Regions from separate parts of the Granulosicoccus sp. 3-233 genome, predicted to be linked through region 2. Evidence: predicted binding sites of a transcription regulator. Region 2 holds the regulator's gene; the other holds the start of a gene.
What was found. The regulator FNR, encoded in region 2, switches genes on or off when oxygen is low (the NO sensors DNR and NnrR bind a similar motif). The targets are predictions, from matches to a motif close to TTGATNTANATCAA.

Region 1: a site for FNR is predicted at 9,176-9,189, ahead of ppk2 (polyphosphate kinase 2). Genes of this name have one in related genera too.

What each region holds. Positions count from the first base shown of each region.
Region 1 covers NZ_JBQYLE010000009.1:133,044-148,762, reverse strand. Annotated here, with positions in the region: gene ACUNV4_RS21655 (OmpA family protein) at 68-769, opposite strand; gene ACUNV4_RS21650 (NADP-dependent malic enzyme) at 1,136-3,406, shown strand; gene ACUNV4_RS21645 (hypothetical protein) at 3,537-4,280, shown strand; gene ACUNV4_RS21640 (mechanosensitive ion channel domain-containing protein) at 4,334-7,633, opposite strand; gene ACUNV4_RS21635 (MFS transporter) at 7,795-9,057, opposite strand; gene ppk2 (polyphosphate kinase 2) at 9,270-10,418, shown strand; gene ACUNV4_RS21625 (uracil-xanthine permease family protein) at 10,638-12,113, shown strand; gene ACUNV4_RS21620 (polysaccharide lyase family 7 protein) at 12,379-13,446, shown strand; gene glgC (glucose-1-phosphate adenylyltransferase) at 13,656-14,888, shown strand; gene ACUNV4_RS21610 (Ppx/GppA phosphatase family protein) at 15,003-15,719, opposite strand, start outside.
Region 2 covers NZ_JBQYLE010000002.1:632,018-647,736, reverse strand. Annotated here, with positions in the region: gene ACUNV4_RS07695 (hypothetical protein) at 1-1,353, opposite strand, end outside; gene ACUNV4_RS07690 (AGE family epimerase/isomerase) at 1,554-2,741, shown strand; gene ACUNV4_RS07685 (nitroreductase family protein) at 2,746-3,465, opposite strand; gene ACUNV4_RS07680 (Gfo/Idh/MocA family protein) at 3,482-4,468, opposite strand; gene ACUNV4_RS07675 (DEAD/DEAH box helicase) at 4,566-5,816, opposite strand; gene ACUNV4_RS07670 (malate/lactate/ureidoglycolate dehydrogenase) at 6,004-7,083, shown strand; gene ACUNV4_RS07665 (Hsp70 family protein) at 7,104-8,354, opposite strand; gene yghU (glutathione-dependent disulfide-bond oxidoreductase) at 8,565-9,440, shown strand; gene hemN (oxygen-independent coproporphyrinogen III oxidase) at 9,578-11,071, opposite strand; gene fnr (fumarate/nitrate reduction transcriptional regulator Fnr) at 11,169-11,927, shown strand; gene ACUNV4_RS07645 (universal stress protein) at 12,040-12,885, shown strand; gene ACUNV4_RS07640 (DMT family transporter) at 12,917-13,819, opposite strand; gene ACUNV4_RS07635 (DksA/TraR family C4-type zinc finger protein) at 13,857-14,123, opposite strand; gene mgrA (L-glyceraldehyde 3-phosphate reductase) at 14,193-15,221, opposite strand; gene ACUNV4_RS07625 (tripartite tricarboxylate transporter TctB family protein) at 15,404-15,719, opposite strand, start outside.

The DNA.
Region 1 (15,719 bases), on a different contig from region 2:
ATGCATGTGATCGTGAGCAGGCTCCGGTCCGGATCATGAAGTCAGTCGCTGATTGCCTGTCCGCAGATCATACCGGCGCATCAAGCGCCTTCTGTTCCTGTCCTTCGATGATGGGCTTGATGAAGATCTCCACGCGACGATTGAGTGCGCGATTCGCAGCCGTGTCGTTGGCAACCCGAGGTTCACTCTCGCCACGACCTTCGGTGCGAATACGGCGGATGTCGACACCTTCAGCGTTCAGATACATGGCTACCGATCTTGCACGCTCGTTCGACAAGCCAAGGTTGTAGGACTCCGTACCAACGCTGTCCGTATAGCCGATGACGTGCAACAGGGTGCGGTCGTATTTGGACAGCAGGTTTGCCAGTTTGTCCAGCGCAGGGTAGAACGCCGGCTTCAGCGCCGACCTGTCGAAGTCGAATGATGCTTCACTGCTGAGGCTCACTTTCAGGGTTTCGTCCTGCAGTCTCTGGATCTCGATCTGTTTGTTGCGACGTTCCTCTTCCAGCGCAGCTTCGAGTTCCATTTGCTGCTTGTCCTGATAGCTGCCGACCGAACCGCCCGCCACAGCACCGATTACCCCTCCGAGAATGGCGCCATTGTCATGGTCCAGTTGATGGCCAATGACAGCGCCGGCAAGGGCTCCGATAGCGGCCCCCTGCTTGGCGCGACGGTCCGGGTCATTGGTGGCACAGGAAGCCAGTATCGCCGTGGTGAGCAGGGTGGCTACCGGCAGCGTGACGAGGGACGAACTGATACGTGTTTTCATGATGAAGCCAGGAAGATGTGTGCAATTGAGGTGATCGTTTCAAACGGGGCAAGCCGGTCGTACGATCGGATTCATGAACCCTATTGTGGAGTGAGTGGCCAGGAATGCAATGGTTCCCCCGACTGCATGGGAATGCGCAAATGATGCAGTGCAATAGCAGGGGTGTGGCGTTGGCCAGTTCAGCCTGGTGAGCAGCCTCGAACACTCGAATCGACAGGGAAGGTACCACAGCTGGCATACCCGGCATTGCAACGCCAGAGTTTTCATCAATTCTGCAGCTGGAGAAATCGTCGGCTCGACTCTGTACGCGGGAACACTCTGGCGTTACAGTGAGTACACCAAGATCATGCCACCTGGAGAGTAGTGATGAGTGAAGACCATCTACGCAAGGAAGCTCTGGATTATCACCGACTGCCGGTCGCCGGCAAGGTTTCGCTGGCCCCGACGAAAGCCCTGACAACGCAGCATGATCTGTCACTGGCCTACTCACCGGGTGTGGCCTATGCCTGTACGGCCATTGAAGAAGATCCCTTGCAGGCTGCTCATCTGACTTCTCGCGCAAATTTGGTAGCAGTCATCACCAATGGCACGGCGGTACTGGGTCTGGGGAATATCGGGGCTCTGGCGAGCAAGCCCGTCATGGAAGGCAAGGGGTGTCTGTTCAAGAAATTTGCAGGAATCGATGTGTTCGATATCGAGGTTGCGGAAACCGACCCTGACCGCTTCATTGAAGTCGTGGCTGCTCTGGAGCCGACATTCGGTGGAATCAACCTCGAGGACATCAAGGCGCCAGACTGTTTTCGCATCGAAAAAGCCTTGCGTGAGCGCATGAACATCCCGGTCTTTCATGACGATCAGCATGGTACGGCCATCGTGACGGCTGCGGCCGTGACCAACGCCTTGCAGTTCGTGGACAAACGGATCGACAGTGTTCGCCTGGTGGCTTCCGGGGCGGGAGCGGCGTCGTTGGCCTGTCTCGATCTGCTGGTCAGTCTGGGATTGAAACGCGAGAATGTGGTGCTGTGTGATTCTCGAGGTGTGGTTTACGCCGGGCGCGACAATGTCGATGAAAGCAAGGAGAGATACCAGCAGGATACAAGCCTGCGCTCATTGTCCGATGCGGTAGCCGGGGCCGATATCTTCCTCGGTCTGTCCAAGGGCGGCGCCCTGACGGCAGACATGCTGAAGGAGATGGCTGACCAGCCCATCGTATTGGCGATGGCAAACCCGGAACCCGAAATACGGCCTGAGCTGGCCAAACAGGTCAGACCCGATTGTCTGATCGGTACCGGACGCTCCGACTATCCCAACCAGGTGAACAACTCTCTTTGCTTTCCCTTCATCTTTCGGGGCGCCCTGGATGTCGGGGCTACCGAGATCAACGAAGAGATGAAGGTGGCGGCTGTCAAGGCGCTGGCCGCCATCGCCCATGCCGAGACCTCGGAAATCGTGGCTCAGGCCTATGGCGAGCCGACGCCGCCGTTCGGTCCGGAGTACCTGATTCCGCGTGCCTTCGATCCGCGACTGATCACCGAGATTTCACCGGCAGTGGCACAGGCCGCCATGGAAACGGGGGTGGCCTCCCAGCCGATGTCGGACATGAAGGCCTACCGTGAACAGCTCCATCAGTTTGTCTATGAATCCAGCTCGCCGATGCAGCCTGTCTTTCTGGCCGCGAAAAACAATCCGAAACGCGTGATCTACGCCGAGGGAGAGGATGAGCGTGTCTTGCGCGCAGCGCAGGTCGCTGTCGATGAAGGACTGGCTTACCCGGTACTGATAGGTCGTACCGATGTCATTGAATCCAGAATTCAGAGACTCGGACTGCGACTCAAGGTTGACACCAACTACGAGTGTGTCAACGTACTGGATGACCCTCGCTACCGGGAGGTCTGGAGCGAATACTACGAGTTGTGCAAGCGTCAGGGCGTCACACGCGAAAGAGCAAAGGAAGAAACTCGAACTCGCACGACACTGATCGGCTGCATGCTGCTGCATCGTGGGGACGCTGACGCCCTGTTGTGTGGAATCACTGGCCACTACCCGGAGCATCTGGATTATGTCAGCAAGATCATAGGCAGGAAGGAGGGCGTCAACACACTCGCAGAGTTGCAGATGGTGCTGCTGGCTGAAAGACAGCTTTTCATCTGCGACACCCAGGTCAATGATCATCCGACTGCCGAGCAACTGGCTGAAATCACCGTGCTGGCAGCTGAGGAAGTCAGCCGGTTCGGAATCACTCCCAGTATTGCGCTGCTCTCCAGATCAAGCTTCGGCAGCTCCTCGTTTGCTTCGGCACAGAAGGTGCGCGATGCCGTGGAACTGATCAGACAGCGTCGCCCGGATCTCGAAATCGAAGGGGAAATGCGCGCTGACCAGGCCTTGTCAGCGGCCATCAGAGAAAGGGATTTTCCCGATGCCAGACTGAGCAGCAATGCCAATGTTCTGGTCATGCCCAATGTGGATGCGGCGAATATCACCTATAACGCCTTGCGGGTCGTCAGCAGTGGCGTCACGATGGGCGGTATTCTGCTCGGCGCAGCCCGATCCGTGCATATCATGTCTTCGTCCTCCACGGTAAGACGTATCGTCAACATGACAGCCCTGGCTTCCGTCGACGCATCCGCTCACGAGTAGGCCATTTGCCAGCGCCGGGTTGCTGCTATGGCGGCCCGGCGCTTGTCATGTGATGTCAACGGAAAGTGTCAGGATGCGTTGATTGCTGTAACGACCCGTTTCCCGGGTTCTGTCGCAGGAGTATCAAGTCATGCCTGATCTTTCCATGTTCATCCCGACCTCTGACTCATCCGAATGGCTTCGTCTGGGGCTGCTCTACCTCCATCTGCTGTCTTGCGCCCTTGCTCTGGCACTGGTATTGAATGCGGATTGGCGCATCCTGAGGGGAAATTACACGGTGGAGGGGCTGCGACAGACCGCGCACGGTACCACCGTGCTCCTGATTCTGCTATGGATTACCGGCGGCTTGCTGATTCATCACGATACCGGCTTCGATCTCGGCGTGATGGCCACACTATCGAAACTGCAACTCAAGCTGGTTGTGGTGGTAGCACTCACACTCAATGGTGTGCTGCTGCATTACGTATCGTTCCCGCTGATGATCCTGCAGCGGAGATTGACGGGGCTGGAGGCTGTGGTATTGGCTACCAGTGGCATCATCAGCAGCAGTCATTGGCTGCTGGCAGCTTTCATCGGCATAGCCCGGCCATTGGGGCAATGGCCAAGAGACACCCTTCTGTCCATCTATGTCTGCGCTCTGTGCGCAATGATCGTGCTGGGTGTCCTCTCTGCCCCTGTGCTTCGACATCTGCTGGCAAGACGTTTGAGCGGAATCTCAGATACGCTGCAAGAGCGTCACCGGAACAATGCAAGAGTGGATGCAGGCAGTGATGAATTCCATCCGCGTGCGCCCATCAGGGCTGAACAGATGATCCGTGGCGCCGTCGTCAGAGTCTCTGATGAGCACTCGGTCTTCCGTCTGCGTTCTCGCTGAATCGGGCGGCTCATCGTCTGTACTGCATACGGCGTCCACACGTCTCATCGAGGCTATTCCTTGTCGGATGCCATGTGCAGCACTTGCTGTGGAAACGGGATCTCGACGCCATGATCGGCCAGCTTGCGGTTGATGGCGGAGTTCAGGTCATGAGTGACCGGCAATCGGTACGCCGGGGTGGCAACGAAGGCGCGAATTTCGAAGATCAGTGAGCTGGCCCCGTGGTTGACGAAAAACACCGTAGGCTCCGGAGAGTCCAGCACGTGCTCGGTGCTCTCCACACAATCGATCAACAATTGGCGAACCTGTTTGATGTCCGAACCGTAAGCGACGCCGATGGTCAGCATGATGCGAGTCACGGAATCATGCAGCGTCCAGTTGGTCACATCCTCGGTAATGATCGACTTGTTGGGCAGCACGACTTCGCGGTTGTCGAAATCGGTGAGTGTGGTCGCTCGAATCTGGATGTTGCTGACGGTACCACTGATGCCACCTATCGTGACCGTGTCTCCGACCCGAACAGGTCGTTCAAACAGGATGATGAGCCCTGAAATGAAATTGGCAACGATTTCCTGCAGACCAAAACCGAGGCCGACACCCAATGCGGCGACAATCCATTGAAGCCTGGACCAGTCGACGCCCAACTGTGCTATGGCAATCAGCAAGGTGGTTCCCAGCAATACATAGCTGGCGATGGCATTGACAGCGTAGCGCGTGCCGGTATCCAGTTTCAGTCTTTCGAACAGCAACAGCTCCAGCACACTGCGCAGATTGCGAGCACCGACAAAACCGACCAGCAGGAGGGTGCCTGCAAACAGCAGTTTGCCCAGCGTGACAGGCGCTGTCACCGCGCTGCCATCGGCGGTGGTTGCGGCCTGCCACAGGACAATGTCATTGAAGTTGTCCAGCACCGGGAACATGGGTTTCCACACGGCCCAGACGCCAAGCAGGAACAGGACGATACCTGCCAGTCTGAGCAGCTGCTGCGCTTCATTGGCCGTGTGTTTGTAGTCATCGTCCCAGGCGAAGGATAGATCCGGCGTGGCATCGCCACTGACGGGCGTTGTTTCCTGGGCGTTTCGTTCCGCTTCCAGCGCCGAGCGTTTCGCACGTGCCTTGCGCAATGACATGCGGCGGTGTGCCACCATGAATTCACGGAACAGTGTATCCACGATGATGAGTACCGCCATCAACAACAGGGCGCTGAGGCACAAACGGCTCTGAATGGCGGCCGCCGTATCGAAGTAGCCAATCAATGGCAGTAGACCGATGAAAGCCGGCAATACGATCAGAGTCCAGATGCCCAGACGAGTAAAGGGTGATTTCATCGAAGGGGCATCCCTGTCGAAGGCAACTCCCCGATGCGGGTGAAACAGGACGTACAGCAACAGACTCAGTCCCAGAGAAATCAATACAAACGCATTGATACCCAGTGCATAGCGTAAATCCGATCTGCCACTGGTGATTGCAAAGGTATAGGCAGCGGCGGACAGGGCAAACGGCCAGACGAACCAGTTCAGATGGCGGTTCAGTCGCTGGACGGCGTGATCATTCCATGAAAAGTGCGCGCGGAACACGCCGTTTTCGCGACACAGGCTCTTGAAAAACAACAGTGTGACGAGCGACAGACTGGTCAGGAGCAGAGATGCCGCGATGGCGGGAATGATCGAGCCTGCAAACACGAAGACATCTCTGGCAACGGAGTAGGCGCAGTACAGCAGTAGCGGCAGCGGTAGTGCCAACATCAGGCTGTACAGAAAGGCCATGGGGGTTACCCAATAATCGTCTTCACCGACATTGCCGACCTGACCGGCTCGGCGACGCAGCAGCGTCTTCAGGTGAGGCCGCATGACCAACAAGCCAAGCAGACACAAGGCCAATGGAATCAAGGTGATGATCTTCAACTGCAGAGCTTCCTTGAAGGCAGTGTCCAGGCCTCGCCAGGTTTCGGCAGCGAGCAGCCATTGCACTGCGCCATAGCCATAACTGATCCATGGCAGACCGATTGCGTCGTTGGTTCGTAACCAGAGAACATTGCCATCGAGTGTGGTTCTCACTTGAGAGGCTCGTATCAGCGCCTCGCTCAAGGCGGCTTCCAGCGTGACCATGCGATCGGAAACCCGGTTCGCGACATTCAGCAGTGCAACCTGCTGAGCGAGGGAATCTTCAGTCAGGGACAGATCAGTCGGATAGACAATGGTGCCGCCAAGTTGATCGCGGGTCTGGAAATTGTTCAGTTCGGCTTCCCACAGTATCTGATTGACCTGCAGTTTCTGCAGCTGGTTGCGCAAGGCCTTGCGTTGCGACTCCATTGCTTCTTCATCGGGGAGCTGCTCGCGCAATTGGCGTACGGTCACGGCCAGCGCATCGTTGACCGAACCCGTGTTGGTCACGCGCATCAGAATCAGTCTGATCTGATAGATGTCGAGTATGGATTGGGACACCGAGGATGTCTGCTGCAGCAGAGGAAGCTCCTTCTCGAGCAATGACAGGCGAGCCCTGAGCAACTGCATGACATCACGACTTCCCGTTTCACGACCGCTTGTCTCATCGGTATGTGCTGCGATCTCGTCTCGAAGCCGTGAGACTCGGGCGTCATTCAGTGCGCTCCAGAGTCTGTCCTGTTCGTCGAGTTCGGCATCCAGCTGCATCTGCAACAGCCGGCTATTGAGCGAGGCCAGAGTCTGACGGGGTGCCAGTGTCGAGAGTTCGACCTGCTGCAAATTGATCGATTCAAGGGCGACATGTGATTGCACGCGTGACAGGAATGCCCGGGTTCTCTCTACCAGCGCTGTGGTTTTCGAGTTGACGTTCTGTTGCCAATCAGCTGTTGCATCGCTGGACAGGGAACTGCTGGCATCAATCTGTGCGGCGGCCATCGCCATTTGCCGGGTTATGGCAGCGGCACGTTCACTCAGATGTGCCTCTGTCTCCCGAGACTCGTACAATTCCTGACTCGACTCTCTGACGCTGGCTTCCTGTTCTGCAGCGGCGGCGGCAAGTTCGGCTTCGCCGCCGGGCAGTGATTCCCGTGGCTGGCCGGTTTCGAGCAGCGCCTGAATCCGGGACTGCAGATCGTTGACCTTGGCATCGTAGTCGGCGACCTGTTGAAGGTAGCCGTCGATGTCACTCCGTCGTTGCTGCAGACCTGTCAGTTGGCGACGAGCCAGTTTCAGTTCGTTGACAAGTTGTCCAGAGTCCTGCTCCGACAGGTCTGCCGTGTTGGCAATGGCGTCTTCGAGCTCGTTCAGTTCCTGCTCGTCGGGCGGCGGTGTGGCGGCCTTTACCGAACCCAGGGCAAACATCATGCTCAGTATCAGTACCAGAAGGCGCCGTGATCCGGTTACCACCATGTGTCGTCAATGCGTTCGGTTGGTCGGGAAGTCTCCATGGCATTCGTACCCTGAGGGAGGGCTTGGATGGTCAATCGAGATGCTCAGGCCTTTCAAGGGTACCCTGTATCCCCAGACTTTCAAAGTTCCTGTCGGTCGACGATGTCGGTATGGCGTATCCGTCAGGCTGCAGAGCTGGCCTGACGGCGGGTGTGAGCACGCAGCCAGACCAGCGCACCGCCGGCAAGCAACAGAAAGGGGATCATGGCTATGTTGACTGCGCTCCAGCCATGTACCGGGGTGCCGCCCGAGCAGTTCATCAGGCCTCCGGAGGCCAGGCTGGCCACGGTGACACAGCCGAACACCATCATGTCATTGAGGCCCTGGGCCTTGCCGCGCTCATGTGTGCCATGGGCGCTGGCCAGCAGGGTCGTGGCACCGATGAAGCCGAAATTCCAACCGACTCCCAGAAGTACCAGAGCAATATAGAAATTTCCCAGCTGGACACCGATCAGGGCCACCACACCTGCCATTGCCAGGATGAGCAGGCCGGCCGATATGATTCGCGTTACACCGTATTTCACGATCAGATGGCCGGTGAAGAACGAGGGTATGAACATGGCCAGAACATGAGCCGATACGATGTCATTGGCATTGTCGCTGGTAAACCCGCAGCCGATGACTGCCAGCGGTGTGGAGGTCATGACCAGATTCATCAGAGAGTAGGACACCATGGCACAGATGATGGCAACCAGCACCGTAGGATTGCGTAACAACTCGGTTCTCGAGCGTGCCGCAGGGACAGCCCTGGCAGTCCTGGCAGATGTTTCATCGCCGTTGGGCAGGTCCAGCAGCAGAAACAGAAGCATACCGACCAGGTTGATCGCAATGATGGTCAGATAGGTTCCCATGAACGGATTGGGCAGAAAGATGCCGCCGAATACCGGCAGGACCGTGACGTCGAAAACCAGCTTGTTGAGCTGGGGGCCGAAGATGGCCGACAGTAGCCCTCCAGCCATGACGTAGGAAATTGCCTTGGGACGAAACGTTTCGGATGCTGTGTCGGCCGCTGCAAATCGATAGAAGCCCTGCGCAGACATGTAGATCCCGGTGAAGTAGGATCCGAGCAGCAACAGCGGAAACGACGACACATACAAGCCGTAGGCGGCAATGGCAGCTCCGACCGCGCCACCAGTGGCACCCACGCAGAATCCGAAGCGACGTCCCTTGCGTTGCATCAGTGGAGACAGCCAGGGGGCGGTTGTCATCGAACCGAAGACGATCAGGGAAATGGGGAGCGTGGCAAAGCAGACATTGTCGGCCAGCATGCCACCAGCCAGACCACCCACCACGAAGATCATGGGCATCTGGGCTCCCAGAATCGCCTGGGCAGCCACCAGCACAAAGATGTTGCGGCGTGTGCGGGAATCGTTGAAATCGGACATCAGTCGTCGTCGAAAAGGCAGGAGTTCGAGTCCGAGGCAACACAGAGGTCACCGGACCTGATCGGGAAAGCGGTTGGACCGCCCATTCTACAGATCATCCGGGCCGGCTGAACAGGTATTGATCCCGGTCAACACGGGTCTGTTCATCAAGTGATACAAATATCCGCGAATCGGGAAGTTCATCCCGATCCGGATCAAATGGAGACGAGAGCATGGCGATGAGCGATAACCCGGGGGTGCTGGAACAACCGAAAGTCACTGTGTCGGCGGATGATTCCGGCAACGGCAACGGCAACGGCAACGGCAACGGCAATGGCAATGGCAATGGCAATGGCAATGGCAACGATGCTGGTGCTGGTGCTGGCGGCAACGACGGCAAGCATGCCACTTCGAGAAGCCGACGCAATTCGGGCAAGAACTCGGAGCGCGTGATGGCGGACAAGAGCGACCAGGTTATCGATGCGCTGGGTGAAAGTTACTCGCCTCTGGGCAGTGCGGCACTTGCAGAGTCTCTGGGTCCCCTGAGCAAGCTGGAGCGATCCGAATACGAGTCGGAAAAGGCCACGCTGCAGGCCGAACTTCTGAAAGTACAACACTGGGCACAGGAGACAGGTCAGAAGTTCGTACTGCTGTTCGAAGGTCGCGATGCCGCTGGCAAGGGAGGTACCATCAAACGCTACATGGAGCATCTGAACCCCAGAAGTGCCAGGGTCGTCGCGCTGAACAAGCCAACTGACCAGGAGCGGGGTCAGTGGTACTTTCAACGATACATCGAGCATTTGCCGACAGAAGGTGAAATCGTGCTCTACGATCGGTCCTGGTATAACCGCGCAGGGGTGGAGCGCGTCATGGGTTTCTGCAAACCGAACGAGTATCTGGAGTTCATGCGGCAGACGCCGGAGCTTGAACGCATGATGGTGCGCTCGGGTATCAAACTCTACAAGTACTGGTTTTCAGTCAGTCGTGAAGAGCAGGCTCGTCGCTTCAAGAGTCGGGAGACAGATCCGTTGAAGCAGTGGAAGCTCAGCCCGATCGACAAGGCCAGCCTGTCCAAGTGGGATGACTACACCGAAGCCAAGGAGGCGATGTTCTTCTACACGGACACCGCTGATGCGCCCTGGACCATCATTCGTTCGATCGACAAGAAGCGTGCCCGTATCAACTGCATCCAGCATTTTCTCGGTACGCTGGATTATCCGGGCAAGGATCATGAGGTGGTGAAAGGCCCTGACCCACGTGTGGTGGGTGTACCCTCGAGCCGCATCAGCAACAGCTCGCATATTCTGGGCAAGTCTCTGCATCCGGACTCCCGCATCAACAGTGATGACACCCGGGACACTACCCGTGAGCACGACCTGTGAAACTGCGCCGTCTGCTGTGTCATCTGCTGGCTGTGCTGCATAAATGACATAGCGGTGCTGCATTATGAGCAGCATCGACGTGGTGAACTCTGCCTTATTGTCTGTACAAGCGCTATCCCGTTGACCCGAACCGGCACCCATGCCCTGATTCTGGCCTGATGAAACGGTTCGGGCTGACGGCTGGCAGACACTCAGCGGCACACGGACACTCGCGGCGACATGGCAACCACTACAAAACCAGATCACGGGCTCATTTACACACTGGATGACAAGCCACCGTTCAAATCCGCCTTGTTGGCGGCGTTTCAGCACATCCTGGCATCGATAGTCGGGGTTGTAACCCCGTCGATCATCATCGGCGGCGTTCTCGAACTGGGAGCCTACACCCCATATCTGATTGCCATGGGCTTGTTCGTCTCGGGAGTCTCCACCTTCATACAGTGCAAGACCGTAGGGCCGATCGGTTCCGGCCTGCTGAGTCTGCAAGGGACCAGTTTTGCGTTTCTGGGGGCACTGCTGGCTGCCGGTTTTTCGGTCAAGGGGCAGGGGGGAACGCCTGAAGACATCCTTGCAATGCTGTTCGGGCTGTGCCTGGCAGGCTGTCTTGTCGAGATCGTTCTCAGCCAGTTCATACACAAGCTGGATCGCATCATCACGCCCACAGTCACCGGCATTGTCATCACGGTGATCGGACTGAGTCTGATCAAGGTGGGTTTCACTGACTTTGCAGGTGGTCAACAGGCTGGTGATGCGTTGGGCTCGCCGGTCAATCTCTTGCTTGGCAGTCTGGTCGTTGCATCCATTCTGACGCTTACCTTTCGCGGGAGCCTCATGCTGCGAATCTCCGCCATCATGATCGGCCTGTTGATCGGCGTGGTGGCTGCTGCCGTCCTGGGGCAAGTCGATTTTTCCAACCTCGGAAATTCACCCTTTTTTGCCTTGCCGGTACCTGTCAGGTTCGGGCTGGATTTTGACCCGTTCCTGTTCATACCCGTTGCATTCATCTATCTGGTTACCGCCATCGAAACCAGTGGAGATCTGACCGCCAACTCTGTCATTTCCGGCGAGCCGATCAAGGGCGAGTTGTACATGAAACGAATCAAGGGAGGGATTCTCGGCGATGGCGTGAATTCCGGTATCGCTGCACTGTTCAACACCTTCCCCAACACCACGTTTTCGCAGAACAACGGAGTCATCCAGATGACCGGTGTGGCCAGTCGCCACGTTGGTCTGTATGTGGCCGGTCTGCTGGTACTGATGGGCTTTTTCCCGATTTTCGGATCGTTGTTTCTGCTGGTACCCAAACCGGTGCTCGGTGGTGCGACGGTCATTCTGTTTGGCACCATAGCGGTGGCCGGTATCAGAATCCTGGCTACTCAGGAAATCGACAAGCGCAAGGTCTACATCATGGCCATCTCATTCGGCCTGGGGCTGGGGGTCACACTGGTACCTGACTCCACTCAGCATATGCCTGATTTTCTGAAGCAGGTAGTCGCAACACCCATTACATTGGCAGGCATGTCTGCCATTGTCCTGTCGCTGCTGTTGCCTGAAGAAGCGGATGCAACCGCCATGGCGTCGGTTAAGGCGGATCCATCTTCGAGCCAGTCCGCCGTGACCCGTGTGGAGAGCAATGATGCAGGGAGCGCGACATCCGCCGACGTGAAGGAAGTGTCCGGAACGGTGCCTGCATGAAGGGGCCGTGACGCTGCGGATTCGGATACTGCGAGTCATCAGGCACGATGTTGCCGATTACCTTGATGGCTGTCCAGATGGTAACCACGATTGTGCTGATCGGGCCTGCGTAGAACTGTGATCCAAGTCTCAACAGAGATATCAGTGTGATAATCTGATATCTCAGTTGAGTGCGGTCGCTTCAGGTCACGCCTGGTCTGTAGAGACGGTATTTGCTGACAAGGGCGCCTTACCAGGGCGCATTTCAACCTGAGAGGAATAGCAAATGAATCCAGTCTTTACTTCAAGGACCGTCGCATTGACCGTGTTTGCCGCGACGTCGGCCGGCATGACTGGCCTGGCGTACGGTGAAGCGGGTGGGGTTCCGGCGGACAAATTCGATCTGAGCCATTGGAACATCACTCTGCCACTCGATGCCGATGGCGATGAAAAGATCGACTCGGTGTCAGTGGCCGATATACAGCAATATTCACATCCGGACTTCTTCTATCTGAATGAGGACGGAGAGATGGTCTTCACGGCGGCCAACAAGGCCATGACCACTCCCAACTCTTCAAACACCCGCAGTGAACTCCGACAGATGCTGCGCGGTACGAATACGGATATCGGTACGCACACGCCGGGCAACAACTTCGCGCTCCAGGCAAACCCTGAGGGCCAGATCTTCGGAGGCAAGCTCAATGCCACGCTCAAGGTCAATCATGTTGCGACCCGGGCAGGTCATCCGGAGAAGTATCCCGCCTATTCCATGGTTGTCGGTCAGATCCATGCTGACAAGAACGAGGAGCAGATGGCCGAGGGCAGGGGGTTCGGGTATGGCAATGAGCCGCTCAAGATCTACTTCAAGAAGTGGCCGGAACACGACAATGGCTCGGTATTCTGGAACTATGAACGGAACCTGGAAAAGGACGATCCGAACCGCACGGATATCTCCTACGTGGTCTGGGGCAATGGTTGGGACAATCCGGCAGATCCGGGTGATGAGGGTATTGCTCTGGGCGAGGAGTTCAGCTACGAAGTGAATGTGCAAGGCAATGTGATGTCATTGAGATTCGAATCTCCCGGGCGCGAAACCCGCGAGTTTCAGATCAATCTGGCGGACAACGTCGACCCTGATGGCAATGTGGACGAGAAAGACAACCCAATGGGCTATGCCGAGGATTTCTTGTACTTCAAGGCAGGTGCATACAATCAGTGCAGTACCCGGGATGCTGAAGGCATCTGGTACGCAGCTTGCCCCGGCACCGGAGAGTGGGCCATTGACAAGGCCAATGGGGATTATGCAAGCGCATCGTTCTCCAGGCTGGTGCTGAGCGAACCGACGCAGGAATAGGCGGCTTGTCTGCTCTCGATCTGTTCACCGGGAAGACGATGACAAGCTGCCGTTGATCCGCGCATGGCATCGCAATCGATATGCTTGCGTTGCCATGCACCGAAAGCCCAAGTCCTGTTCCCGGGCTGCGGGTAATAAGTCAAATCATGCACTGGATTTGCAGGGGCTTGTGCTTTAGGCTGAATCGTCGATGTTGAGGTTTGCCCGATTTGGACACTATCTGCGAGGAAACGATCTGTGTCTTGCTGGCCGGGGGTCAGGGTACGCGTTTGTATCCCTTGACCTCCGATCGAGCAAAGCCCAGCGTGCCATTCGGTGGCAAGTACCGCATCATCGATTTCACTCTCAGCAATTGCCTGCATTCCAACATCCGACGTGTCCTGGTGCTGACACAATACAAGTCGCACTCCCTGCAGAAACACCTGCGCGATGCCTGGTCCATCTATAGTCCGGAGCTGGGGGAGTACATCACGGCGGTCCCCCCGCAAATGCGCACCGGTGAATCCTGGTACAGCGGCACGGCAGACGCCATTTTCCAGAATCTGTATCTGCTGGAACGCAGTGGCGCCAAGCGGGTGTTGATTCTCTCCGGGGACCATGTCTACCGGATGGATTATGCTGCCATGTTGCAGCAACATATCGAACAGAAAGCGGATCTGTCGGTTGCCTGCATGCGAGTACCGATTGCCGAGGCGTCCTCGTTCGGCATCATGACAGTGGACAAGAGCGACCGTGTGATCGACTTCATCGAAAAACCGACGCAGGCTGCGCCTTTGCCGGATGACGATCAGCATGCTCTGGCGTCGATGGGCATCTACGTCTTCGATATCGACGTGTTGCGTGCTCAACTGGATGCGGATCATGCCGCGAGGGATTCATCACATGATTTTGGCCATGATCTGTTGCCGGGATTGATTGCCACTCACCGCGTTGCCGGTTATCAGTTCGGTGGCCAGGGCGGCAGGGTCAGCCCTGATCGCTATTGGCGGGATGTGGGAACGCTGGACTCATATTTCGAAGCCAACATGGATCTGCTGTCGAGCGTGCCACCCCTGGACCTCTACCAGGATTCCTGGCCGATCAGAACCTATCAGGGGCAACATCCACCAGCGCGAGTCACTTCCAGCGAAACCGGCAACATCGGGTCCATCCGCAATTGCATGCTGGGCAACGGCTCGGTAGTCAATGGGGGAACCGTGATCGATTCCATTCTGTCTGCTCGTGTCCATGTCGACGAGGCAGCCCATGTCGAATCCAGCATCCTGTTCGATGGTGTACAGGTTGGCGCAGGTGCCATCCTGCGACGCTGCATAGTCGACAAGGACGTCAGGATTCCGGCCGGCACCCGAATCGGCTGCGACCCGACAACCGATGCTCGACGATTTCATGTGTCGAGCAAAGGTGTGGTGGCGGTGCCCAAGGATGCCTTCGTGACTGCATGACAGGTGTTCCATTGCCACTGCAGCGGCACGCCAGGACCGATGCAGGCAAAGCCGTACGAATCACCTGACACCCGTGACGAATCAACTGACAAACGGGTCTGTACGGATGATGGGTCAGCTATCGACCTTCACGATCTCCGCGCCATCCAGCCCGGTTGCCTTGGCAAGCTGTTTCAACCGACTCTGAACCGCATCACTGTCCGGAATGCTGCGATCATCCAGAATTTCCAGGCGCACGGCATCGGCGTCGATTCTGATTCTGGCGTGACGCAGTATCTCGGGTACGCTGGCCGAAAACCGGTGCCCCAGCAACAGTGTTCGACCCAGAATCTCGGCACGTCGCAGTTCACTGACACTGAGCAGGTCACTGACCGCATTTTTCACCATGTCATCCACCTTGCCACCATAGCGCGCAAGGATGGCCACCGAGATGAACGCACGTTCCGGATGGGACAGGCCGATGAAGGGGAACTGCAACAGCCGCAGAAAGCTGTCAGTTGCGCGGATTTTCTCGTGCTCTCGCCACGCAATGTCGGTCAATGCGCAGACTGCCAGTCTCAGGCGTTTATCGGATTGAGTCTCGCCTGGAAACAGATTGTCCGTCCATTCACCCAGCGCCTCGCTGAAGGCAGGAACGCGGGCAACCGGTATGCCGATGGCCATGGCGCCCTCGATCAGCGGATCACGATACTGCTCCTGTTGGTCCAGTTGCTGGTACAGCCAGCCCTCCCGCAGGCCGTAGGCTGAAAATGCCACTCGATCCGGCGCCAGTTTGCGCAGCACTCTGGACATGACCAGGGCGGATGCCGGCAGTGTATTGATGCGTCTGCC
Region 2 (15,719 bases):
ACGGCCGTTGGACAGCATGGTCAGGACTTCACGCGAATAGATATTCAGCAGTTCGGGGTCACTGCAATCGATACCGGTAATGAAGCGGTTTTCCAGCAAATGCCTGTACAGAAAGCGTACGTGGGAGTCCACCTCGACGCTGGTGTAATCAGCCACTTCCTTGCGCGAATCCAGTTCCGGGTAGATGAACAGACGGGTATTGTCCGGAAACAGCTTGCCAAACCCCTCCAGCATGCCGCCTTCCACGCCGACATACTTGTCTTCGTCGAATATTTCCTTGACGTTTGCCATGCCCAGCACGATACCGATCTGCAGCGCCGTGAATTGCCTGAAATAGGCACGTAACGAAAAATAACGTGTGTAATCCGACACCATGACACTGTAACCCAGCGCATTGAGCAGACTGACGCGGGCCAGCAGGTCTTCCTCCGGCACCATCAGGTCCTTGCCGAAATGATCATTCAATGATATTTCCGCCAGAACGATACTGTTGTTCGCCTCGACCCCGTCCTGTTGACTGAAGGAGGCAAACCCCTGTTCGATCATGTCCACGTTCAGCCGGGTAACCGGTCGGAAGGAGCCCCGTATGGTCAGCACGTTCTTCTTGTAGAGCATTTCCGCCGGTACCACGATGCTACCGTCGGGCTCGAACATCACTGCGCGAGTCTTCCAGCTGCGAATGAGATGCAGGTTCATGGCGCGGTTGTCCAGATCCTCGAAATACGGCCCGCGAAATTCGATGGAATCGATCTCGATGGCTTCCGGATTCAGATTGTCGCTCAGCGAGTCGATGATCTTGCGCGCATCCTCGAAGTAGTAGAACGCGGCATAGATCAGATTGACCCCCAGAATGCCAAGGGTGTCCTGTTGCAGTTCGGCAGTCTTTTCGCGCATGCGCACATGCACCAGAATGTCCGATGGCTCCGCACCAGGATACATCTGGATTCGGATACCGCACCAGGAATGGCATTCATTATCCCGATTGAAGCTCTTCGCCGACACCGTTGCGGCGTAGGAAAAGAAGCGTGACGAGCGGGACCGGGATGTCCCGACCCGCTCCAGCACCAGGGAGAACTCCTTGTCCAGCATGGCCTTCACACGGGCCTTGCTGACGTATCTTCCGCCTTCCTGGGTGCCATAGATGGCATCGGAGAACTGCATGTCGTAGGCAGACATCGTCTTGGCGATGGTGCCTGCAGCAGCCCCCGCCAGGAAGAACTGCCTGGCCACTTCCTGACCGGCACCGATCTCGGCAATGGTGCCGTACTTCTTCTCATCGAGATTGAGTCGCAGAGCCTTGTTGATGGTCGTGCGGGAACTCACGGCCTTGCTGATATCGTCTGTTCTGTTCATGCTCGGTCTACAGGTTGTCTGGCTGCCGGAATGCGGCAGCAGGCGTGTTCCACTACAACAGCCTTAGCGACCACCTGGCGACAACTCTGAATTACCGGGTTATCTGCAAAAGCCGTCTCGCAGGCATTTTGGTACATGATACTAGCTGAGTGCGCGATACGGCATTCGGTCGTTCCATCAGACAGGGTTATACTGCGATCATGAATACACTCCAAATGCCCAGCTTCCGGTCTCCGGACTTCCTGCAACAGCACATCCAGTCCATACTCGACTTCTACGAACCGCATGTGCTGGCCCCGGACGGCGGCTTTCACCAGTGTTTCATGGATGACGGCACTGTGTATGATCCGGGCATGCGGCACCTGGTCAGCTCGACCCGTTTCGTATTCAACTATGCCACTGCCTACCGAATCCACGGCTCCGAACAGCATCGGCTGTGGGCAATCAGGGGACTGGACTATCTGCAGTCGATGCACCGGCAGCCCGACGGGCACTATGCCTGGGTAATCGAGAACGGGCAGGTCAGTGATGGTCGAGCCATGGCCTACGGACATGCCTTCGTGATGCTTGCAGCTGCCAGCTGTGTGCAGGCCGGCATCGTTGAAGCTGCCGAAATCATCGATGATGTCTGGCATTTCATGGAAGAACACTTCTGGGATGCTGACGGCCGAGCCTATGCCGATGAACTGGACAGCACCCTGACCGTGCTGGACCCCTATCGCGGTCAGAATGCCAACATGCACTCGTGTGAAGCGCTGCTGGCAGCATGGCAGGCCACTCGGCAGAAACGTTATCTGGACAGGGCCGAGTTGCTTGCACAACGCTTTGCGGTGGAACTGGCAGAACTCAACAACGGCATGATCTGGGAACACTACGATACGCAGTGGCAAGCCGACATGCAGTACAACATCGACAAACCCGACGATCTGTTCAAGCCCTGGGGCTTTCAACCGGGTCATCAGGTCGAGTGGACCAAACTGCTGCTGACGCTCAATCAGGAAAACCCCAATCCGCTGTGGGTGAAACGGGCTACCGAGCTGTATGACGTGGCCATGAAGCACGGCTGGGATGAAGACTACGGAGGGCTGGTCTACGGCTTTGCGCCCGACGGCAGCTTCAGCGATGCACACAAGTATTTCTGGGTGCATGCCGAAGCCTTTGCGGCTGCCTGGAGGCTGTATCGAATCACCGGCGAGACACGCTTTGCCGATGACTATGATCGACTCTGGGAGTACAGCTGGCAACACCTGATCGATCACCAGCAAGGGGCCTGGTTCCGCATCCGCAATCGCGACGGCAGCGAGTTCGACAAGCTGAAATCACCTCCGGGAAAAACCGATTACCACACCATGGGCGCCTGCTGGGACGTACTGTCCCAGCAACCCTGAGGTGTCAGGGCAGCTGCACCCATCTGGACCAGCTGCCAGTCTCCCCTCGCTGGTCGCGCAGACCGCCATGGATCAGAGTGACCCCCTCGGCCTCCACCGGGGTCAGGAACACGGAGCCCAGCAGTGATTCGCGAGCGCCGATGCCCAGGTATTCGAACACCTGAGGATCTCGCAGAATTCCGCCGCTGGACCAGTAGCTGCGCCAGCCGCGAGCCTCGGCGGCCAGCAACAGATTCTGTATGGCGGCGCCGGTGGCTGCGATATGCTCGACATTGTTGTCCGTCAGTTGCGGCTCATCACCGGTTTCAGCCGGATCAGGCAACCAGGTCGCCTGCACCAGAGCGCCACAGGCTGACAGCATGTTCTTGATCTTCGACTGCCAGGCACGCGCCCAGCGAGGATCGGCGTCACTCTCTGCCTGCATCTGCAGATGATTCAGCAAGGCAAGACAGGCTGGCTTGTCCAGTACATGAAAACGCCAGGGAACCACCGAGTCCAGCGCTCCCTGACGATGCGTTGCTTCATGGGCCCGGCGATGAAACGGAGCCCAGGCGGCACCTTCAATCATCGTACGCAGCGCCTGTTCATGCTCGGAGGTCCACACGGCCGCCGCCTCTGACAGACTGTCCGGCGACAGCATCACCTTGCGCGTATGTCGGGATCGAATGACCCGGTCGACAATCTCGGACTCGGCTTGCATCGATTCACCCTTCTCTTGATTCATGGCATTTCCCCCGATATCAGATCTTCACACGCTTGCCGCTCTTGCCAGACTTGTATATGGCATCAATGACCTTCTGATTGAGAACCGACTCCTCCAGCGTGAACACCGGTTGTTTCCGGCCTGCAACAGCCCGGCAGAAGGCTTCGACCTCCAGGCGGTACTGATTGATGCCGGTGAACCGGTAGGTACGGGTATCGTTGTGCTTCGCATTGTGTACCCGCACTTCATCCCCTTCGTACAGATTGGAATTGAATGGAGCGCTGAGCTCGATGAAGCCCTTGTCGCCATGGAACACCATGGTCTGCCGATTGGCCATCTGGGTGCTGACGTAGAAGCTCATGTCGACTCCATCGAAACTCAGTTGCACGCTGGCATAGCGGTCGGTCTTGAAATCCGGATCGAATTCGACACTGGCGTTGGCATACTGCGGCTCCATGCCAGTGGCAAAGCGTGCGCAGACGGTCGGATAGACGCCGATATCCGGCAAGGCACCGCCCCCCAGTTCAAGCTGATTGCGCATGTTGCCCGCATCCTTGTTGAAATAGGTGAAGGAGGATTCGATACGCCGCAAGGTACCGATGGTCCCCTTCTTCAACAGCTCCCTGACCTTCAGCCACTGCGGGTGATAGGTCACCATGAAGGCTTCCGAGACCACCACACCCGCCTTGTCTCTGGCACGAATCAGCTTGCTGATTTCGGATGCCTTGAGAGCCAGTGGTTTCTCGACCAGAACATGCTTGCCGGCCGTGATCGCCTTGTGCGCCCATTCGACATGCTGCGAGGTCGGCAGCGGAATGTAGATGGCATCGATATCCGGGGAGGCCAGCATTTCCTCGTAGCTGCCGAACGACTGTGGTGCATTGAAATGCTCGGCCATCTTGCGAGCACGTCCGGCATCGCGCGAGGCGATGCCTTCCAGACTGGCGCCTTCAGCCTGCTGAATCGCGGGTATCAGATGTTCCCGAGCGATCTTGGCGGTGGACAGGATTCCGAACTTCAGCATGATGATCTCCGTGTTGTGTTGTCAGGTGCAACGGTGGTGATGGATGATTGATTCGTGAAAAGGATGTGGCAACGGGTGAAGTTCCACCCTGCTGCGATCAGCTGCCGGACGAATCCGGATCGTTCTGCACTCTGGCAGCAGCCGCACGCAACTTGTCCTTCTTGCTCATGCGATGTCCCTTGATGCCTCCGTTGCCATCGACTGGACGAATGACCGGACGCAGACTGTTTGTCGGCTCGAAGCCTTCGACGCGCTCACGCGGAATGCTCAGAGACAGTCGTTTTTCCATCAGCGTCAGATGCGCTTCGGCATTGATGTCGACCAGGCTGATGGCCTCGCCGGTCTTGCCCGCCCGCGCCGTTCTTCCCATGCGATGGGTATAGAGCTCCACGGAACGGGGTAGATCGTAGCTGACCACCAGTGGCAGACTGGGCACATCGATGCCGCGTGCTGCCAGATCCGTGGCCACCAGTGCCTGCAATCTGCCTTCCTGCAGCCGCCGCAGAACCGATGCCCGCTGCGCCATCGACAGCTTGCCATGCAGAGCCGCGCTGTCGATCGAGGCCTTGCACAACCGGTCCGACAGCTTTTCTGCCCCCTTGCGGTCTGCCGTGAAGATCAGCAAAGGGGTGGACAGTCGTCCCTCGCTCAGCAGTCTGATCAACAGATCGCCACGCTGCTGCTCGTCCACCTGGATCGCCCGATGCCGGATCACCGGCGCATCCTGCGCCAGATCGACAATGACCGGTTTCTTCAGCAGCCAACCGGCCTTGGCTCGTACCTTGCGCGTGTAGGTGGCAGATACCATGAGACGTTGTCGCGGCTTGAACAACGCCACCAGTTCATCCAGCTGCTCCTGAAAGCCATCGCCGAGCAGACGGTCGGCTTCATCGAGTACCAGTATATCGACAGCCGCAACATCCAGCCCGTTGTGAGCAATGACATCCAGCAGCCGACCCGGGGTCGCCAGCAGAAAGTCGGCACCACCGCGCAGCGACATCAGCTGCGTGTTGATGGAGCTACCGCCACAGACACGAACCACCTTGCACGGCTCCAGCACAGCCTTGAAATCACTCAGCACTGCGGCGAGCTGGTGCACCAGCTCGCGAGTCGGGACAATGATCAGCGTACAGGGCTGCGACTGATCCTGTGATTGCAGCCGGCGATTGAGTAGCGGCAGCAGATAGCCCAGCGTCTTGCCGGACCCCGTGCTGGCAGCGACCAGAACATCCCGACCTTCACTCAATGGTGCAAACAGCGCCGCCTGAACGGGAGTTGGCTCGACCAGACCCAGCTCTGTGAGACGTGTTGTCAGCTTTGGTACAAGTTCTGGTGCGTTGAATGACATGAAGCGTAGAATGACGTTACCGAACGGTAGTGTACCTTGTGACCCGGAACGAATGCAGCAATGGCGCAATCGAGCCGTGTCGAACAGGCAGCACCGCAGGAGCGACGTGAACCGTCACCGGCACAATGCGTAGAATCGAAACGAACAGCCCTTGATCCATCCCCATCAGGAGACTTCCTTGAGCCATATGTCGAACTATTCCAGCCAATCGGTCAAGGCCTTTGCCAAGGCCGTCCTCCGAGGCTTCGGCTGCAATGACGGAGAGGCAGAGATAGTGGCCAGCCATCTTGTCGATGCCAATCTGACGGGGCATGACTCGCACGGCATCGGCATGCTGCCGCTCTACGGCGAGCAGATTCTCGACGGCAATCTGATACCCAACCAGCAGCCAGTGCTGCATGAGCCAGTCGGCGCCATCAGCATCGTGGACGCCAGACGAGGGTTCGGCCATCGCATGGCGCTGGAAGCGCTGGATCACGCCATGCAGTGCGTGCCCGAACACAAGGTTGCCATACTGGCCTTGCGCGATTCCGGCCACGTCTCACGTCTGGGCGCCTATTCCGAATACTGCGCAGCGAAGGGCTATGTCTCCCTGCACATGGTCAATGTGGTGGGTCATGCGCCTATCGTGGCCCCCTTCGGTGCGCGAGAAAGTGGTTTTTCCACCAACCCCATCAGCATGGCCATGCCGGTCGGTGGCAAGGCCAGACCGCTGCTGGACATCGCAACCAGCACCGTGGCCTTCGGCAAGGTACGCGTCGCCAGCAACAAGGGAGAACAGATGCCTGCAGGTTGCCTGGTCGATGAACAGGGACTGGAAACACGGGATCCTGACCCCATGGCCAAGTCGCGCATTGGCGCACTGTCAGCCTTTGGCGCACACAAGGGTTCGGGCTTGGGAATCTTCGTCGAGCTGCTGGCCGGCGCCCTGGCAAGTACTGACACGGTGGCCACCATGGAACATCTGCCTCACGGTGTGATCAACAACATGTTCTCTGTCATCATCGATCCGACGGCCTTCGACAGCCAGGAGGCGGTCGAGAAACGCACCATGGAGTTCTACGACTTCATCAAGGCGAGGCAACCGGCGGTCGGAACCGATTCCGTGCAGCTTCCCGGTGAACCCGAGCAGCACAATCGGCAGCAGAGAACCGACAATGGCATACCGGTCGACGACGAGACCGTGCGGCAGATCGTGGACATTGCAACCCGGTTCGACCTGTCCGGTGACGATACGGCCGGTCTGCTGAACCCGGTCGGCAACTGATCATCACGGTTGCTGATTACTCAGGCAAATCGCCTTCCGGCATCGATGGTCAGCCCCAGACCAACGCTGCCGAAGGCATCTCCCTGCACGTGTTCAGCCTCGGCAAACAGCTTGCGAAATTCCTGTTGCAACATTGGCACCGCCGAGCTGCCCCCCGTGTAGAACACCCGAGTGATGTCTGACGCCTGCAGCTGCGAGTCCTGCAAGGCCCCGGCCACGCAGCGCAGTAACCGTTGCACAACCGGATCGATGGCGTCTTCGAAGCCCTGGCGATCGATCTGCGTTCGCAGTTGGGCGGACAGACCATCGAGCCCACAGTCAGTGGTTGCGTCTGCCGACAGACTGATCTTGGCCTGCTCCACCTCTCTGGCCAGCGCATGGCCGCGTCGGTGTTCGACAACTTCCCGCAACAATTGCACCTTTTCCGGTTCCGCGGCATCGAGCTGAATCTGCCGGATTCGCTGGGCAGTGACATTGTTGTACAACAGTGGAATGCGGTGCCAGGTTGCCAGATCGAAATAGGTCGATTGCGGCAATGCTCGGCTCGTTCCCTTGACCAGCGAGCCCATGCCCAGCAGGGGCATCATTGCCTGCAGGCTCAACAGTCGATCGAAATCGGTACCACCGATGTGAATCCCCACCGTCGACAGGATATCGGAGGCGCGATCAATCCGGGTGTGTCGAGTCGGCGACAGCCTGATGATGCTGAAGTCGGCCGTACCACCACCGATATCCACCACCAGCGCCAGTTGCTCATCCTGCAGCCTGCTCTCATATGCCAGGGCCGCCGCCACCGGTTCGAACTGAAACTCAACGTGCCGGAATCCGGCGTTGCGGGCGATGTCCCTCAGCTGCTGCTCGGCAAGGCGATCCATTTCCGGGTCATCATCGACAAAATGCACGGGACGCCCCAGTACGACCTGTGTCAGCCCGGCCTGACCCTGCTCGGCCAGTGTGCTTCGCAGGTAGCCGAAAAAATCCTGGATGATTTCGCTGAACGGTACACGCCGATTGCGTATCGCCGTCTTCTCCCCCATCAGCGAGGAGCCCAGGATGGACTTCAGTGAACGCAACAGCCGTCCTTCCACTTCTTCGGTGTATTGCGCAACGGCCTGCTTGCCGAAGAAGGTCTCCGGGGTCTCGGAGGAGTAGAAAATGGCGCTGGGTACGGAAAAACCATCTGCCCCGAATGCCAGCAGGGTAGGCTCACCCTCGCTCATGTAGCCGACGCTGGAATTGGATGTGCCGAAATCGATGCCACCTGCATTCATGAGAGTCGGTTCAATCTGCCTGTAACGAGGAACCCGCAAGTGTAAACCACAGGCATTCCCCTGTGCGGCCGACTAACAGGTTTACGCTCCCCTGCCGACCGCAGCTGCGATTCACGGCACTTTTTTCCCGCTTTCCAGTCGGAAACGACTTGAACCACTGCCCTGCAACCCAACAATCAACCCAACCCCATACGGACAAGCGATACCATCATGAGCGATTTGCCTGATTACACTCCACCCAAGGTCTGGAAATGGGACGCCGAAAGCGGCGGCCAGTGGGCCAGCATCAATCGACCGATTGCCGGACCGACTCATGACAAGGTGCTGCCGATCGGGAAACATCCGTTGCAACTCTATTCACTGGCAACACCCAATGGGGTGAAAATCACCATCATGCTCGAAGAGCTGCTGGCAAAAGGCATTGCGGGCGCTGAATATGATGCGCACCTGATCAAGATCGGCGACGGTGATCAGTTCGGCAGCGGCTTTGTCGAGGTCAATCCGAATTCGAAGATTCCGGCGCTGATGGATCACAGCACCACACCACCCACTCGCCTCTTCGAATCAGGGTCGATTCTGCTGTACCTGGCCGAGAAATTCGGGGAATTTCTGCCCGAGGATCCGGCGGCCCGCACCGAATGCATGAACTGGCTGTTCTGGCTGATGGGGAGTGCGCCTTATCTGGGGGGCGGTTTTGGTCATTTCTACGTCTATGCCCCGGTGAAGATCGAATACTGCATCGACAGATTCACCATGGAGGCCAAACGCCAGCTGGATGTGCTCGATCGACATCTGGCAGACAACACCTACATGGCCGGCGACGAATACAGTATCGCAGACATGGCCATCTGGCCCTGGTATGGACAGGTGGTGCTCGATATCGTCTACGAAGCCTCGGAATTTCTGGATACTCCCTCCTATCGAAACGTTGTGCGCTGGGCCGAGCAGATCGCCGAACGTGAAGCCGTCAAACGAGGTCGAATGGTCAACTGCACCTGGGGAGACCCTGCCATGCAGCTGCATGAGCGTCACGATGCCAGTGATTTCGATACGATGACGCAGGACAAGATTGCAAAGCAGGCCTGATATCAGCACCGCTGCCCGGTTCCAGGCATCGTGACCGGGCAGCTGCCGAGCACTACGCAGGAGCGCCTGCCTGCCGGATCATCGTATTCACGCAGCCGACCTTCTCTCAAACTCTGTGCGGCTGTGCGACTGCCACTCTACAGGATGGTCGAAAAGCGCGACCTTGACTGATGCTGTTGCAGGTAGCGATCGAACTGGCTGCCAACCATGCGCAAAGCCTTGCGTCTGCCAAGGGCTGTGACCCGCACGCAGCGCTCTTCCAGCTGCACGTATCCCGATTCGACCAGCGGTTGCAAGGCCTGCAGTTCCTCTTCGAAATACTGGTCGAAATCGATCAGATAGCCGATCTCGAAGGTCGACTTGTCGATTTCACCCTGACACATGATGGCCATGATGACTGCGCGCCGCAGAATGTCATCACGTGACAGTTCCACGCCGCGTTGTGTGGGCAGGATATTCTGCGACACCCGGTCACCGTACTCATTGAGGCCCTTGAGATTCTGACTGTAGCAACTACCGATCCGGCTGATGGAGCTGGCACCGATAGCGACCAGATCGCAATCCGGTTGCGTGGAATACCCCTGAAAGTTGCGATGCAGACGACCGGTGCGACGTGCGTTGGCAAGACCGTCTTCCGGCAGGGCAAAATGATCCATGCCGATGTAGTCGTACCCGGCGGAATCCAGCAGATCGTTGGCCAGACAAAAGATATCCTGCTTGAGTTCGGGCGATGGCATGTCCTGCGGGTTGATCAGACGTTGCGCCTTGAAACGACTGGGCAGATGAGCGTAGTTGTACAGGGCAATGCGATCCGGACGCATGGCAATGACCTCTTCGACGGTTCGCGCAAAGCCTGCCAGGGTCTGCCTTGGCAAACCATGGATCAGATCGAAGTTCGTGGATTCGAAGCCCAGTTGACGACCCGTATCCAGTACCGATGCAACCAGGCTGGCCGGCTGCACGCGGTTGATGGCTGCCTGCACATCGACATCGAAATCCTGCACCCCCAGGCTCAGACGGTTGAACCCCGCTTCCCTGAGCACGTTCATCTTTTCTTCATCGACGGTTCTGGGGTCAATCTCCATCGAATACTCACCTGCCGAGGTCAGACTGAATCGTTCGGTAATGGCATTCATCAACCGCTGCAGATCCACACTCTTCAGATAGGTGGGTGTGCCGCCTCCGAAATGCAGCTGCAACAGGCGGCGATCCCCGCTGAGCAGTGAATCCACCATCGACAGTTCGCTGATCAGGTGCTCGATGTAACGTTCGGCCTTGGCGTAATCCTGAGTGATCTTCTTGTTGCAGGCGCAGTAGTAACACAAGGCACTGCAGAAGGGAATGTGCACATACAGGGACAATGGAACAGCTGGCTGCAGAGCTCGCGCCGCAAGATATCGCGCATGATCCTCGGGACCAAAGGCCTCCACGAAGCGGTCAGCAGTCGGATAGCTGGTATACCGCGGTGCACGCATGTCCAGACGTTCGACACAGTCGCAGGCAGTCTGCCCGACAGGCCCGGAGCCCGAATCATCTCCATGCCATTGCACCGGATAGGACACGGTGGAACGGCGCGAAGCGTCACGGGTGCAAAGCTCACGCCGACGATTGTGCGGCTTGACAGTTTTCATGGTGCTACTATTACGCAGGCACATGGAACTGTTGTTGACTATTGTCAACGATTTACAGGCGGTAAAACCCGCAGTTCGTCCAGCGTAGCAGCCAATCATGGAAAACCTAATGGCATCGACTTCCCACTCAGGAAAATTGCTCTCAGGCGGCTCACTCGCTGCGGCCTGTTCAACTTGCAGTTTGCGGGAACTGTGCGTGCCGGGCGGTATTCCGGTTGCCGAGCTGGAAAAACTCGACGCACTGGTGGCCATGCGCCGTCGTGTCAAGCGCGGCGACCCCCTGTTCATCGTCGGCGATGAATTTCGTGCTCTGTATGCTGTGCGCTCGGGCTTCTTCAAGACGCGCATTACCTCCAGCGATGGACGCGATCAGATAACCGGCTTTCAGATACCCGGAGAACTACTGGGCTTTGAAGGCGTTGCCACCGAACAGCATGGCGTTGATGCCATCGCACTGGAAGACAGCGAAGTGTGCATACTGCCCTATGGCGAGCTGGAACGCATTGCGCGAGATTTCCAGCCATTGCAGCATCAACTGCACAAGGTCATGAGCCGTGAAATCATGCGCGAACACAATGTCATGCTGTTGCTTGGCACCATGAAAGCCGAAGAACGTGTCGCCGCTTTCCTGTTGAACCTGTCGGAGCGATACCGCCACCTGGGTTATGCCGCCAACGAATTCATCCTGCGCATGACCCGCCAGGAGATCGGCAGTTACCTTGGATTGAAGCTGGAAACCGTGTCCCGTGCCTTTTCGAAGTTTCAGGAGCAAGGCGTCATCGAGGCCCAGGGCAAGAAAATCAGCTTGCTGGACATTCCTCAATTACGCAAACTGGTCAGTAGCCACAAGGGTTGAGCGCCGCACCGCATTGTTGATGCAAGTCAACGGCCCCTGTCCATACCAGCGCTAGACTCTCTGCATGGCCGTAGTCCGCAGACTACCAAAGGCAACACGAGGATAGCTGACCATGAACTTCAAGACTCTACTCGTCAATCTGAACAACGAGGCTGAAACCGAGCGACTGATGCCCACAGCCATCATGCTCGCGCGTCAGTTCGATGCGCATCTCATCGGACTTTACGCACTCCAGAACATGGAAGTGTATGCCAGTGTCTCCATGCAGTTGACCGGCGCTGCTCTGGAACAACTGCGAGAAAGTCAGGAGGCACAGGCAGCGCGTGTCAAGGCGGCCTTCGAGAAACAGACGGCAGCGGAAGACTTTGTCGCCGAATGGCGTCAGATAGAAACCTCGGTGGCCGCAACGGGTGAACAGGTAGCCGAACAGGCGCGCTGTGTCGACCTTGTCATCCTGTCACAGACAGATGCCGATCTTGACTCCCCCGCACTGGCATCGGCTCAGCGCAGAATCATCGAGCATTCGGGTCGGCCCGTGCTGGTCATTCCCCGGGTGGGAGAGATCCATTCCATCGGCAAACGTACGCTGATCGGCTGGAGCGGCACCGGTGAATCCGCTCGTGCCGCCCATGACGCCATACCCTTCATGCAACAGGGCGACGAAACCCGTATTTTCTGGATAACCGGTACCGGCGCAACCGCCGAGAGTGCCATGAAGGAGTCCGGTCACGATCTGGCATGCAACCTCGACCGGCATGGTATCAGGACCGTCGTATCGCACCGCCCCAAGAGTCAGATCGCGATTGGCGACGAGCTACTCAACGAGGCTGCCGATACCGGAGCCGACCTGATCGTCACCGGAGCATTCGGACATTCCCGGTTGTACGATTTCGTCATCGGTGCCACAACCTCTCACCTGTTGGCACACATGACCTCACCGGTCCTGTTCTCCCGTTGAACGAGCACTTGGCAAGACGCTGATCTGACTGTCAGGCGGTTGCGTCAAGTGCCGGTTTACCGGCCGGATCCTTCTTGCGGCGTGTGGTCATCCACACGCCGATGGCAGCGACGACCATTCCCAGCCAGGCCAGTGGCGTCATCTGTTCTCCCAGCACCAGCCAGGCAATGAAGGCGGAGACCGGCGGCACCAGAAAGAACAGTGCAGACACCCGAGTGGCTTCACCCCGGCGTATCATCATCAGCAGCAGACTGATGGCCAGCAGGGAGTTGCCCAGCACCAGATAGGCCAGTGCGAAGAGAAACGGCACGGTAACGCTGACATGCATGGGTTCGAACAACATTGCCAGTGGCAGCGTACCTGCCAGCCCTACCGCGTATTGCAGCAGATTCGATGTCAGCGGGTGGTGGCCGACACCGAATCGCTTTTCCCAGATCGTCGCCAGCGTGAAGGTGATCAGGGCAGCCACGGCAAACAGCAGCACTGTCAGACTGATCACGCCGATACCGGAATTGCCGGCGAGTACCATCGTTGTCCCGCTCAAACCGAGCAACAGCCCCACCCAACGCTTGATGGACACCGTTTCCTGAGACAGTGCCGGCATGATCAGCGCCACGAGTATCGGCTGCAGAGATGTGATCAATGCCACCGTACCCGCAGAACCCCCATGGGAAAATGCCATCCATGCAGTACCGAAATAGACCACCTGGATGAGAAAACCGACGAAGCAGAGATGAAACCATTGCGCGCGCGTACTCGGCAAGGCAGGCCTGACAACCAGAAAGAAAGGCAACAGAATGACCAGTACACAGGCATAGCGCAATGCCAGCAGAGTCAGCGGGTCGGCATCGCTGATGCCCAGCTTGGCCACCGTGAATCCCCCCGACCACAGCAGCAGGAAAATGGCCGGTGCACTTGCAATCAACAGTTTCATCAGTTTTCATCGCGACCGCGAGTGCGGCATTGTCCGATCAGCGCAGCTGGCTATCCTTGCTGCCGCGCCGGTTCAGGCTGCCAGACGCCTCGGCCCTGGCGTCAGAGGCCTCCTGGCAGGCCACGCACAGACTGACACCCTGGATTGCCTGCCGACGTGCCTCCGGAATCGGCTGTTCACACTCTTCGCATGTCAGTCTGCTTTCACCGCTCGGCAATCGTTGTCGCGCCCGCGACACGGCCTCATCGACACTGGCATCGATCTGATCCTGCACGGCACCGTCTCTTGACCATCCACCTGCCATAAGTCCTCCGAACCATTCATGCAACACCAGCCAGCATGCCGACTGGCTCAGCCATCAGCTGGCTGCGAATCAGGACGAAGATGACTTCGCCCACAGATTGATATCCTCTTCACTGGCACTGGCATCGATGGCATCCAGCTCCGCCTGAGTGAATTCCAGGTTGTCGACCGCACCGACACACTGAGACACCTGCTCGGGTCTGGACGCACCGATCAGTGCGGTGGTGATTCCTTCGTTACGCAACACCCAGGCAATGGCCATCTGCGCCAGACTCTGTCCCCGTGCGGCGGCTATCTCGTTCAGCGCCCGGATACTGTCGATTGCCTTGTCGGAGATGAAGGAACGCTTCAGGGATTTTCCCTGTGTTGCACGACTGCCTTCAGGAATGCCGTTGAGGTACTTGTCAGTCAACATGCCTTGAGCCAGTGGCGTGTAGGCGATGGAACCGACGCCCAGCTCGCGCAGGGTGTCCTTCAGTCCATCCTTCTCCACCCAGCGGTTGATCATGTTGTAGCTGGGCTGATGGATCAGACAGGGCGTGCCCAGATCCTTCAGGATGGCAACGGCTTCTCGTGTGCGTACCGAGTTGTAGGAAGAGATGCCGACATACAGCGCCCTGCCCGAGCGTACGATATGATCCAGAGCGCCCATGGTCTCTTCCAGCGGCGTGTTCGGATCGAAGCGGTGAGAATAGAAGATGTCGACGTAATCGACGCCCAGGCGTTTCAGGCTCTGATCGCAGGAAGCAATCAGGTACTTGCGACTGCCGAAATCACCGTAGGGTCCCGGCCACATGTTGTATCCCGCCTTGGAAGAGATGATGAGTTCATCGCGGTAGGGCTTGAAATCAGTGCTCAGCAGTTTGCCGAATGCCGTTTCCGCCGAACCCGGCGGAGGCCCGTAGTTGTTGGCCAGATCGAAATGCGTGATACCGGCATCAAAGGCCGTGTGGCAGATCGCCTTTTGCGTCTGATAGGCCACATCGTGGCCGAAGTTGTGCCACAAGCCGAGCGAAATGGCCGGCAGCAGGAGTCCGGAATTGCCACATCGTCGATAGGGCATGTGACTGTAGCGTTCTTCCGCAGCGTGGTAAGTCATGCAAGTTCCATCCGAAACGAATAAACAAGGGTCGGCCCATCATACGGACTTATCGTGCCTGGTACCCGGAATCGTCAGAACCATCGAGATTCCGGCAGGCATGTCCGGGTATGCGGCGTCGGGTCGATCGAACGTTCCGACGCTCCGGGCAAGGCGGTGCAAATCCGGTTGCACGCAAGGCCTCAAGGCAAGGGCACATGCAACACGAAACGAAACAGGGCGTAGAAGCCAACCATGATCATGAGGCTTGAAAGCAGAAAGACGATCGCCGCCCGCGCCGACCAGCGTTCGTGCATCGAGGCAAACAGGCTGCCGCCGAAAGCGATGAAGCCGGCAGGCAGAAACCCCACCAACGGCATTGCCAGACAGGCTGCCAGCATGGACAGCACCAGCAGTATTCGTCGCCACCAGGCTCCTTGCCCGAACCCCGGCTCACTGACCGGTCGCAGCAGATTGCCGACGATGCTCAACATGGCGCAGACAATCAGCACGATGGCT